Regions from separate parts of the Nocardioides aquaticus genome, predicted to be linked through region 1. Evidence: riboswitches for the same ligand, from Rfam matches in the RefSeq annotation. Region 1 holds a riboswitch; the other holds the start of a gene.
The links. A riboswitch is a leader RNA that binds a small molecule or an ion and turns the genes downstream of it on or off. The one in region 1 is predicted to bind thiamine pyrophosphate.

Region 1 (5,740 bases):
GGCCCGTTCACACGACGGCGAGGCGGTCCGGGTCGACCGTGACGCGGACCTCGTCCCCGACGGCGAGCCCGACCGGCGGTCCGGCCGGCCCGGCGACGGCGTCGACCTCCCCCGCACCGGGCACGTCGAGCACCAGCCGGACCTGGTCGGGCGTGGCCCGCCAGGACACGACCCGACCTGACAGGCCACCCGTCCCGGGGTCCGCGAGCACCAGCGCCGAGCGCCGCAGCGCCACCGCGGACGCCGGGCCGAGGCCGGCCGCGGCCAGCACAGGGGTCGCCGCGTCGCGCTCGAGCACCCGGGCGTAGCCGAGGAAGAGCGCCGTGGCCGCGTCGTGCGGGTGCCGCCAGACCTCCGCGGTCGCGCCCTGCTGGACGACGACGCCGTCGCGCATCACCGCGAGCCGGTCGGCCACGGCGTACGCCTCCTCGTGGTCGTGCGTCACCAGCACCGTGGTGGTGCCGGCGGAGTGCAGGATGTCGCGCAGGTCGGCGGCGAGCCGCTCGCGCAGGCCGGCGTCCAGGGCCGAGAGGGGCTCGTCGAGCAGCAGCAGCCGCGGGTCGGCGGCCAGCGACCGCGCCAGCGCCACCCGCTGCCGCTCGCCCCCGGACAGGGTGGCGGGCAGGCGGTCGGCGTACCCCTGGAGACCGACCAGGTCGAGCAGCTCGGCGGTGCGGCGGCGCCGTGCGGCGACCGGGGTGCGGCGCAGCCGCAGCGGGTACGCGACGTTGCGCCCGACGGTCATCTGCGGGAACAGCTGTCCGTCCTGGAACATCAGCGCGAACCCGCGCCGGTGGGTGGGGACCCGGGTCAGGTCCTCCACCTCGCTCTCCTCCCCCGGGACCCACCCGATCGTCCCGGCGTCGGGCGGCTCCAGGCCGGCCACGGCGCGCAGCAGGGTCGACTTGCCGCAGCCGGACGGGCCGAGGACGGCCAGGGTCGACCCGGCCGGCACCTCGAGGCTGGCGGCCCGGACGGCCGGCGCGCCGTCGTACGACACGGACAGGTCGCGCACGCGGAGGGTCATGCCTGCCTCACCAGGCCCCGAGCGACGGCACGCGCAGCCGCTCCACGGCCAGCATGACGCCGGCGGTGGTGGCGGCCAGGACCACCGACGCGGCCAGGGCCATGCCGTAGTTGAGCTCGCCGGGGTTGCCGAGCAGGCGGAAGATGACCACCGGCACGGTCGGGTGGTCGGGACGGGCCAGGAACGAGGTCGCGCCGAACTCCCCCAGCGAGACCGCGAAGGCGAACCCGGCGGCCCCCACCAGGGGCTTCCAGAGCACCGGCAGGTCCACGGCCAGCAGCGCACGGGCGGGTGTCGCACCGAGCGACGCCGCGGCCTGGCGGAGCCGCTCGTCGACCGAGGCCAGCACCGGGACCAGGGTGCGGACCACCAGCGGCAGCGCGACCAGGGCCTGGGCGACCGGGACCAGCAGCGGGTTGTCACGCAGCTCCAGCGGCGGACGGCCGAGGGTGACCAGGAAGCCGAAGCCGAGGGTCACCGCCGAGACGCCGAGCGGCAGCATGAACAGGCCGTCGAGCAGCGAGCGGACCCGCCGTTCGGCCCGGGAGCGGGACCGCCGGGTGACCACGGCGGCGACCAGGAGGCCGAGCAGGACCGACATCCAGGTCGCGTCGACGGCCGTGCGCAGGGAGTTCAGCAGGGCGTCGGTGACCGGCACCAGCAGCGCCTGCCCGCCCCCGTCGCCGGGGTCGGCGCCCAGGGCGCGGTACGACGCGAGGCTCCACGCCCCGTCGACCCGCAGCGACCCCACGACCAGCGCGGCGACCGGCGCGGCCACCGCCAGCAGCACCAGCGCGGTGACCACGACCGGGACGGCGTCGCCCCGGGCCGGGCGGCGCGGCGCGGCGACCACCCGCGACCGGGTCGGGTCGGCGGTGGTCCGCAGCCGCGCGGAGACCAGCAGCAGGGCGACCACGGCCAGCAGCTGGACCAGCGAGAGGGCGGCGGCGGCCTGGAGGTCGAGCAGGTTGGCGGTGAGGAGGTAGATCTCGGTCTCCACCGAGGCGTACCGGACGCCGCCGATGACCAGCACGACGCCGAAGGCGGTGGCGCAGAAGAGGAAGACGACGCTGGCCGCCGAGACCACGGCCGGGCGCAGCGCCGGGGCCGTGACGGTCCACCAGACCTGCCACGGGCCCGCCCCGAGCGCGGCGGCGGCCTCCGCGGGTCGCCGGTCCAGGCCCTCCCAGGTGGCGCCGACGCTGCGCACGACCACCGCGACGTTGAAGAAGACCAGGCCCGCGACGATCGCGGCCGGGGTGCCGGCCAGGCCGAGCCCGGCCAGCGGGCCCCCGTCGCGCAGCAGCAGGTCGAAGGCGACCCCGACCACGACCGTGGGCAGCACGAACGGCACCAGCAGCGCGGCCCGTACGAGTCCGCGCCCGGGGAACCGCAGCCGGTGCAGGACGTAGGCCGCGGGCAGCCCGAGCACCACGGCGACCGCGGTGCCCAGCGTCGCGGTCCACAGCGTGAACCAGACGACCCGGCCGGTCCGGGGCCGCGTGAGGACCTCCAGCACGGCCCCCGGGTCGAGCACCCCGTCGGGTCGCAGGCCGCGGTCGACCATGCCGGCCACGGGGAGCAGGAAGAACACCCCGAGGACGGCCAGCGGGAGCGCAGCCAGCGCCGCCGTCGTGGCGAGGCGGCGGGTGGTGGTCGAGGTCGCGGTCGTCACCGGCTGGCCGTCACCGGCTGGTGACGTCGGCCCACTCGCGCAGCCAGGTGTCGCGGTTCGCGGCGATCTCGGCCGGGTCCACGGCGTACGGGTCGGTGGGCCGCTCGGCGAAGCGGGCCCAGTCCGCCGGGAGCGGGGTGTCCTCGACGACCGGGAAGACGTACATGCTCTCCGGCAGCGCCTCCTGGACCTCCGGCGAGAGCAGGTACTCGACCAGCGCCGCGCCGCCCTCGGGGTTCTCGGCGCCGGCGAGCACCCCGGCGTACTCGACCTGCTGGTAGCAGGTGTCGAGCAGCGCGCTGGTGGTGCTCCGACCGCCGTCGACGGTGAAGGCCGGCGAGGAGTCGTAGGACACGACGACCGGGCGGTCGCCGTCGCCCCCGCCCTGGGTGAAGCGGGACTGGTAGGCCTGCTCCCAGCCGGAGGTGATCTCGGCGCCGTTGTCGACCAGCGCCTCCCAGTAGGCCGGCCAGTCGTCGCCGTACTCGTCGATCGTGGCCAGCAGGAAGGCCAGGCCAGGCGAGCTGGTGGTGGCCGCGGGCAGGGCGAGCAGGTCGGCGTAGGCCGGGTCGACGAGGTCGTCGAGGGAGGCCGGGGGCTCGAGGTCGCGCTCGGCGAACCAGGTGTCGTCGACGTTGACGCACACGTTGCCGTCGTCGACGGGCGTCAGCAGGCCCTCGTCGTCACCGGGCAGCAGGTCGTCCTCGACGCCGGCGGGCAGGTCGTCGGGCAGGGCCGGGACGAAGACGTCCTCCTCCAGGGCCCGCGAGGCGAACGTGTTGTCGACGCCGAACGCGACGTCGCCCGGCGGCGTGCCCGCGGCGAGGACGAGCTGGTTGGTCATCGAGCCGGCGTCGCCGAGCGGGCGCTGCTCGAGGTCATAGCCGGTCTCCGCGGTGAAGCCGCGCAGGACCTTGCCCGGCAGCACGAACGAGTCGTGCGTGACCAGGGTGACCGTCCCGCCTGCCTCGCCGGCGGCGCCGGTGGGCGTGCCCGACGCCTCGTCCTCGTCACCCCCTCCGACGAGGCTGCAGGACGTGGTCAGCAGCAGCGCGGCCGCTCCCACCCCCGCCAGCAGTGGTCGTGCGGCACCTCGGGTGCGTGCGGGCAGCATCATGATGACTCCCTTCGCCGGTACTAGCCGGAGCAGGTTCTAGGGTCTGCGGCTGGTCCGCACTCTCAGCACGCTGCGCGTGCTCCCCTGTCGTGCCGCCCACCATACGGGGCGGTCCGCGAGGGCGCGCGTGGGAGGCTTCGGCGGTGACCCCGAGCCTGCGCCACCAGCTCCTCGCCACCCTCGTGCCCCGGCTGCGAGGAGCCGGTGACCTCGACGTCTCGAGCGGGGTCGCAGCCGCCGCCACGGTGGAGCGCGACCGCGTCTCCCGCCGTCAGGAGGGCCTCGACCGGTCGCTGCCGACGGGCCTGGTGCCTGGCCTGGGCCGGCAGTGGGTCGCCCGCCGCGAGCTCCTGGCCGGCACGGACGGGGAGTTCCCGGCCTGGGCCCTGGAGCCGCGGACGGGCGAGGCCACCTCGACCGTCTACCACCTGCACGGGGCGGGTTCGTGTCGCCGGCCGACTCCGCGCACGTGCGGTGGGCCACCCGGGTCGCCGGTCCGCTGGGGGCGCGGGTGGTGCTGCCGGACTACCCGCTGGCGCCCGCGCACGACTGGCGGTCCTCCCGCGCGGCCCTCGTCGAGGACGTCGCGCGGTACGCCGAGCTCGGGCGGGTGGTCCTGACCGGCGACTCCGCCGGGGCGGCATCGCCCTGGCCGTCGCCCAGGAGCTCCGCGACCGCGGCGGACCGGCGCCCTCGCGGATGGTGCTCGTCTCGCCCTGGGTCGACCTCAGCGAGTCGACGCCGCAGACCGCCGCCCTCGACGGCACGGACCCATGGCTGCACCTGTCGAAGCTCCGGCTCTACGCCTCGTGGTGGGCCGGCTCCGACGACCCGGCCGAGCTGGCGCGCCCGGAGCTGTCGCCCGCGCTCGGCGACCTCGACGGGCTGCCGCCGACCCTCGTGCTCTGCGGCACCCGCGACCTGCTGCACCCCGGCTGCCGGCTGCTCGCCGACCGGGCCGCCGCGGCGCGGTGGGCGATGACCTACGTCGAGCGGCCGGACCTGATCCACGTGTACCCGCTGCTGCCGGGCGTCCCCGAGGCCCGTACGGCCGGCGTCGCGGTCGCGGAGTTCGTCCGATGAGCGGCGTCGAGGTGGCGGTCCGCTCCTTCGCCGAGCTCGACGTCGCGACGGCGTACGACGCCTGGCGGCTGCGGCAGGACGTCTTCGTCATCGAGCAGGACTGCCCCTACCCCGACCTCGACGGGCGCGACCGGGAGCCGACCACCCGGCACGTGCTGCTGCACGAGGACGACGTGCTGCTCGGCTACCTCCGGGTGCTCGACGACGGCGACGAGGCCCGGATCGGGCGGGTGGTGCTGGCCCGCGCCGGCCGCGGACGGGGGCTGGCGGACCTGCTGATGCGCGCGGCGCTGGCCGAGACCGGCGACCGCGCCGTCGTCCTGCACGCCCAGTCGCCGCTCGCCCGCTGGTACGCCACGCACGGCTTCGCCGTCGCGGGCCCGGAGTTCCTCGAGGACGACATCCCCCACCTGCCGATGCGGCGCGAGGGGCGCTGAGGCACGGGCACGGGCCCGGGACGGTGGTCGAGGAGGGAGCGCAAGCAACCGTCTCGAGACCCGCCCCACCGGTGTACCGGCACGCCCCCGCCGGTCGATGGGTGATCTGCACGCACCGGGTGGAGGAAGACCACCCATCGACACCGGGTCGCCTCAGCCGGCAGCGGTGAAGACCACGGCCCCGTCCACCACGGAGCGCGCCGCGTCGCCGCGGGCCACCAGCAGCTCGAGGTGCGCCTTGGTCTCCATCGTCGCCAGTCCCGCGTTGAAGAGGTCGAGGTCGGCCAGGGCGTGCTCGTGCCGGGTCCACGGCAGGACGCCCGCCACGTCGTACGAGGTCAGCCCCGCCGGGGCCGCGCCGACCAGCGCCCGGAGGCAGGCGGCGAGGCGCTCCTCGTGGT
Region 2 (5,740 bases), 1.1 Mb from region 1:
CCGAGCTCGAGCGCCAGAGCTGCCTCGCTGGCCGTCCCGATGCCGGCATCCAGCACCACGGGTATCGACACGGCTGCCCGGACGGCGGCGATGGCGTGCGGGTCCGCGATCCCGCGGCCCGAGCCGATCGGGGAGCCCAACGGCATCACGGCGGCGCAGCCCACGTCGACGAGCCGGCGCGCGACCACGGGGTCGGCGGTGGTGTAGGGCAGCACGGTGAACCCGCGGCCAACCAGTGTGGCGGCCGCGTCGACGAGGTCGACCACGTCGGGCAGCAGGCTGCGTTCGTCGCCGATCACCTCGAGTTTCACCCAGTCCGTCTGCAGCGCCTCCCGGGCGAGCTCGGCGGTGAGCACCGCCTCGCGGGCGCTCAGGCAGCCGGCGGTGTTGGGCAGGATGCGGACGCCGAGCTCACGCAGGGTGGCAAGGAGGCCACCCGCGGCAAGATCGGAGGTACGCCGCATCGAGACCGTGACCAGGCCCGGCTCTGCTGCCCCGACCACCCGGCGCACCGACTCCAGGCTGGTCAGGCCGCCTGTCCCGATCCACAGCCGGCTGCCAGTGGCTCTCCGGCGAGCAGGAACGGTTCCACGACGCTCAACCGCCCTGGTGGGCGGTGACGACCTCGACCCGGTCGTCATCTCGGAGCCGGGTGCGCGACCAGTCAGCGGCTCGGACCACGGAGCCGTTCACGGCGACGGCAACCCCGCGCGGATCCGGCACCAGGTCGGTGAGCCGGAGCCCGTCGTGGACCTGCGTGGTCTCTCCGTTGACGATCAGCTGCATGCGGTTGTCCTCTCGAAGCGGTCGGGGCGGAAGGGATCAGCGATGTCGGGCGGCGGAGACCCCTCGACCAAAGCCCGGACGACAGCAGCGGTGACGGGGGCCAGCAGCACCACACCGCGGTAGTGGCCTCCCGCCACGATGCGTGTCTCCGGTCCCGGGCTGTGCACTACGCCCAGGAGCGGTCCGTTGTCGGGCGTGCCGGGGCGGTCCCGGGCGACGACGTCGACGAGCTCGGCCGTGTCGAGGCCGGGAAGCAGTTGGCGGGCTGCGTCAAGCAGCCGGGCCACTCCACCCACGGTGGGTGCGGCGTGTCCCGGGTGCTCCTCCTCGGTGGCTCCGACGACGACTTCACCGGAGCTGCGCGGCACGACGTACACCGGCTGGCCGTGGACCCGCGCGCGCACCATGTGGGAGGGCGCGTCCCTGGTCCGCACGCGGATCACCTCGCCGCGCACCGGCCGGACGGAGGCCAGCCCCCTCGCCCCCGTGGCGAGCACGACCACGTCCGCCGGGAGCACGCGACCGTCCTCGAGGGCCACACCGCCCGCGACCGGAGTGGCCCGGTGCGGCACCACCCGATCGCCGAGCACCGCCAGCAGCGCGGACGCCACCCGTCGCGGGTCAACATGCCGGTCGCGGGGAAGCCAGGCGCCACCAGCCGCGCGCGAGCTGAGACCGGGCTCCCGGCGCCACAGCTCGTCCCGGTCAAGGGATTCGGCCTGGACACCGGACCCCTCGAGCAGTGCGCAGCAGCGAAACACCTCGGCGAGGTCGTCGCGGTCCATCCCGATCAGCAGGTTCCCGGTGCTGCGGAGGTCGACGTCGATGCCGGACCGCTGCTCCAGGCCGGCGGCGAACCCGGGCCACCGCTCCAGGGAGTCGAGGCCGAGACGCAGACGGGCGCCCTCGCCGAACCAAGCCTCTCCCGCCGGCGCGAGCATCCCGGCCGCGGCATGCGTCGCACCGGATGCGGGCGCGGGGTCGCAGACGACCACGTCGTGGCCCGCCCGGAGGAGCTCGTCGGCACAGCTCAGCCCGATGATGCCGCCGCCGATCACCACCACGCTGCGGCGGCTCACGCGACGTGGACCAGGTCGGCGATCTCCTTCGCGACTCGGGGTGGATCGGATGCCTGCCAGACGGCGGCGACCACGGCGACACCGTAGGCACCGGCGGCCATCACGTCCGGGACACGATCCACCGTGACCCCACCGATCGCTATCGTCGGCAACACCCGCGAGGTCTGCGCGAGCACGTCCAGGCCCACGGGGTCTGGCAGGTCCGCCTTGGTCGTCGAGCGGTAGACGGGTCCGAGCCCGACGTAGTCGGCACCCTGTGCCCTCGCCGCCCGGGCACCCTCCGGCCCTCGGCACGTGGCGCCGATCAGGAACCCCTCCGGCGCCAGGAAGCGGACCGCATCGACCGGCAGGTCCTCGGCGCCCAGGTGGACGCCGTCCGCGTCTGCCATGAGGGCGATGTCGAGCCGGTCGTTGACGATCACCCGGGTCCCGAGGGGGCGTACGGCAGCGACCAGCGCGGCTGTCCAGGCCGCCACAGCGCCATCCTTCGCACCTTTCGCCCGAACCTGGATCGCATCCACTACCGTCCCGGCAGTCCGGACGACCACGTCGAGCGACGCCCGGTCGAGCGTGGTCGGATCGCTGATCAGATGGATGCGTGGCAACACGTCGAGATTCACTTCCTTCGCCGGCATTACCCGGAGCAGGTTCGACGGTCAGGGCGGCAACAGCCCCATCTCAGCCCGATGCCATCGGGCTCCCGTGTGGTCGGCACGACCGTCGCAGACCTTCGCCCCGCGGGGACTGCCACCAGGCAGGACTCATACGCCCTCGATCCCCCATAGGTGGGACACCAAGTGCGTCGCTGATGATTGCCGCAGTCTCGACGGCGCGCACCAGGTCGCTGGTGACGAGCCGCTCGAGACGTTCCTGTCGATCGGCGAGGTCGCTCGCGATGATGTCGGCGGCAGCCCGTGCCTGTTCGCGTCCCACGTGGGTGAGCAACGGATGTGACGTCTGGCCCTGGGTAAGGCGACGCACGTTCTACTCCGACTCACCGTGTCGGACGAGGTACGAAGAAGCCACCGGGTCGATCCTCTGCACAGCGTCGAAGAGCCAGGACAAGGCGTGAGCGCCCGCATCGGCCGCAGCACGTCACCGCACACCGTAGGCACCGCGTCGGCTTCCCGCTGGTCGACACCAGAAGCAGGCCCACGGCACCGCACGACGAGATGAGGCGGTGATGCAGAGTCTCGCCCTGTCGCGGCAAGGGTCCGCCTCGAGTTGGTACCCTCGTCGCGCCAGCCGACCCGCACGAATCTGTGCGGGTCAGGGAACCCGGTGAGACTCCGGGACTGACGCGCAGCGGTATGGGTGACGGACGGAACGTGATTGCGAGGATGTTCTCGCGACAGCCACTGGATCGAAGGATCCGGGAAGGCGTTCCGCACCGGATGAACCCGAGTCCGAAGACCTGCTGGCCCCTGCGGCGAACGCCGCCGGGAACCGAGGACTCCGCGCACGAGCCCTGACCCCCGGAGGACAGCAGTGCAGACCACCTCGAGCCTTCGGTCACGACCCGATCTCTGCCCTGGCGTCTTCCGTCCGTGGTCAGCCGATGACGGCGCCCTCGTCAGGCTGCGACTGGTCGGTGGACAGTTGGCTCCGGAGTCGCTGGCAGCCCTGAGCACTGTCGCCTGCGAGTACGGCGACGGCGACGTCCACCTCACCCGCCGGGCCAACTTGCAGCTGCGCGGGCTCCCCACTCGTGCCGGCGACCTGCTCCCGGAGGTGGTGCGGTCGATCGAGGAGACCGGGCTTCTCCCGTCCAGGACCCATGAGCTCGTGCGCAACCTCATGGTCTCCCCCCAGACCGGGCTCAGCGGCGGCCGCACCGACCTCCGACCGGTCGCCGCCGATCTCGACGAACTGCTGTGCGCGAACTCGCAGTTTGCTGAGCTCCCTGGCCGGTTCCTGTTCGTCCTCGACGACGGTCGAGGTGATCTGGCCGGCCGGCCGACCGACCTCGGACTGATGGCGCTTGATGCCACCAGCGCCCAACTCCGCGTCGGGTCCACCGGTTGGGGGCCGGTCATCGAGCTGACCTCGGCCGCCCAGGTACTGACCGAGCTGACCCTGCGCTTCCTCCACGAGCGCGGCGCCGGACCCTTGGCGCCGTGGCACGTCGACGAGCTCGCGCAGCCGCTGGTCGATCCCTGCCCGCGCGAGGCCGCAACCAATGTCACCTGCCCGGTCCTGCCGTACGGACCCGTCGCAGGTGGCGAACACGTTGCCGCTCCCCAGGGTGTCATCGACCGTGCCCTTGCCAGCCTGCTCGCCGGATATGACCGGGAGCTGGTCGTCACACCGTGGCGGGGCGTCCTCGTCCCGTCCGAGGAGGCCCGATGAACGACCTGCGGCGCCCCCCGCGCCACTACACCTACATCGACCACGGGGCGTCGATCTACGTGGAGTCCTTCGCAACCATCCGTCGAGAGGCGAACCTCGGCGGTATCCCCGCTGACGCCGAGAAGATCGCGGTCCGGATGGTGCATGGGAGTGGCCAGGTGGACCTCGTGCCCGACCTTGTGATCCACCCGGGGCTGGCCCCGGCGGCCCGGCTCGCACTGTCGACGGGAGCGCCGATCCTCGCCGATGCTCGGATGGTCGCCATGGGCATCACGGCCGGCCGACTGTCGGCCGAAAACGACGTGCTCTGCTTCCTTAACGACGAGCGCGTACCCGGTCTGGCCGCCGCGTGGAGCACGACCCGGACGGCCGCGGCTGTCTCGTTGTGGGAGCCCCACCTGGAGGGCGCCGTCGTGGCGATCGGCAACGCGCCCACGGCACTGTTCCACCTGTTGGAGATGCTGATCGCTGGGGCACCCCGACCCGCGGCGATCGTTGGCTGCCCGGTTGGTTTCATCGGCGCGGCGGAGTCCAAGGAGGCCCTCGTCTCGTTGCATCAGGACCACGGCATCGACATCCCGTTTGTCACGGTGCGCGGGCGCCGCGGGGGTTCGGCGATGACCTCGTCCGCCGTCAACGCGCTGGCTCAGGAGAAGGAGTGACCGGGCACTTCTACGGTGTCGGACTCGGCCCCGGAGATCCCGAGCTGATGACCCTCAAGGCGGCCCGGCTGATCGCCGGCGCCGACGTGATTGCCTTTCACGCAGGGGTGGGCAAGCAGTCCAACGCGCGCCGTATCGCCTCCGGCCTGATCCCGAAAACGGCTCTGGAGGAGGAGCTTCGTTACCCCGTCACGACCGGTCGCACCGAACATTCGGGGGGTTATGCCGGAGCTATGGCGGAATTCTACGAGCAGTCGGCCGCCCGCCTGGCCGCGCACCTCGAGCTCGGTCGGACGGTGGTGCTGCTCGCCGAGGGAGACCCGCTGTTCTACGGCTCCTACATGTACATGCATGACCGTCTCTCCGAGCGGTTCCTGACCGAGGTCGTTCCGGGTGTGCCGGCGTTCGCCGCGGCCACGGCAGCCGTCGCGTCGCCGCTGGTGCGGCAGACCGACGTGCTGACGATCCTGCCGGGCACGCTGCCCGAGGCCGAGCTCGCACGACGGCTGGCCGACACCGACGGCGCGATCATCATGAAGCTGGGCCGCACCTTCCCGGCCGTCAGGTCGGCCTTGGCGCAGGCGGGCCGGCTCGAGCACGCGCTCTATGTCGAACGGGCCTCGATGCCCGAACAGCGGTGGCTTCCGGTGGCGGACGTGGACCCTGCGACAGTGCCGTACTTCTCGCTGATCGTAGTGCCGGGAGACTCGCTGCACCAGGAACCGACGGGGCGACGAGCTCACGCCCAGCCAGAGCCGGTCGAGCACACCGCGGAGCTCCTGGTGGTCGGGCTCGGTCCAGGCCCGGAGGGGTGGATCACTCCCGAGGCGACCACAGCGCTGCGCGAGGTGGACCACGTGGTGG

Region 2: it holds a riboswitch for thiamine pyrophosphate, as region 1 does, so the genes downstream of both, thiE (thiamine phosphate synthase) here and ENKNEFLB_RS02790 (thiamine ABC transporter substrate-binding protein) in region 1, are expected to answer to the same signal.

What each region holds. Positions count from the first base shown of each region.
Region 1 is NZ_CP075371.1:566,122-571,861, reverse strand. Features, by position in the region: gene ENKNEFLB_RS02800 (ABC transporter ATP-binding protein) at 8-1,027, opposite strand; gene ENKNEFLB_RS02795 (ABC transporter permease) at 1,035-2,702, opposite strand; gene ENKNEFLB_RS02790 (thiamine ABC transporter substrate-binding protein) at 2,713-3,819, opposite strand; TPP riboswitch at 3,809-3,915, opposite strand; partial or broken gene ENKNEFLB_RS02785 (alpha/beta hydrolase fold domain-containing protein) at 4,148-4,902, shown strand; gene ENKNEFLB_RS02780 (GNAT family N-acetyltransferase) at 4,899-5,339, shown strand; gene ENKNEFLB_RS02775 (MBL fold metallo-hydrolase) at 5,493-5,740, opposite strand, start outside.
Region 2 is NZ_CP075371.1:1,685,189-1,690,928, reverse strand. Features, by position in the region: gene ENKNEFLB_RS08135 (beta/alpha barrel domain-containing protein) at 1-512, opposite strand, end outside; gene thiS (sulfur carrier protein ThiS) at 598-786, opposite strand; gene thiO (glycine oxidase ThiO) at 777-1,865, opposite strand; gene thiE (thiamine phosphate synthase) at 1,862-2,500, opposite strand; TPP riboswitch at 2,469-2,579, opposite strand; gene ENKNEFLB_RS23115 (histidine phosphatase family protein) at 2,544-2,846, opposite strand; cobalamin riboswitch at 3,095-3,301, shown strand; partial or broken gene ENKNEFLB_RS22445 (precorrin-3B synthase) at 3,354-3,560, shown strand; gene ENKNEFLB_RS08110 (hypothetical protein) at 3,651-4,214, shown strand; gene ENKNEFLB_RS08105 (precorrin-8X methylmutase) at 4,211-4,876, shown strand; gene cobJ (precorrin-3B C(17)-methyltransferase) at 4,924-5,740, shown strand, end outside.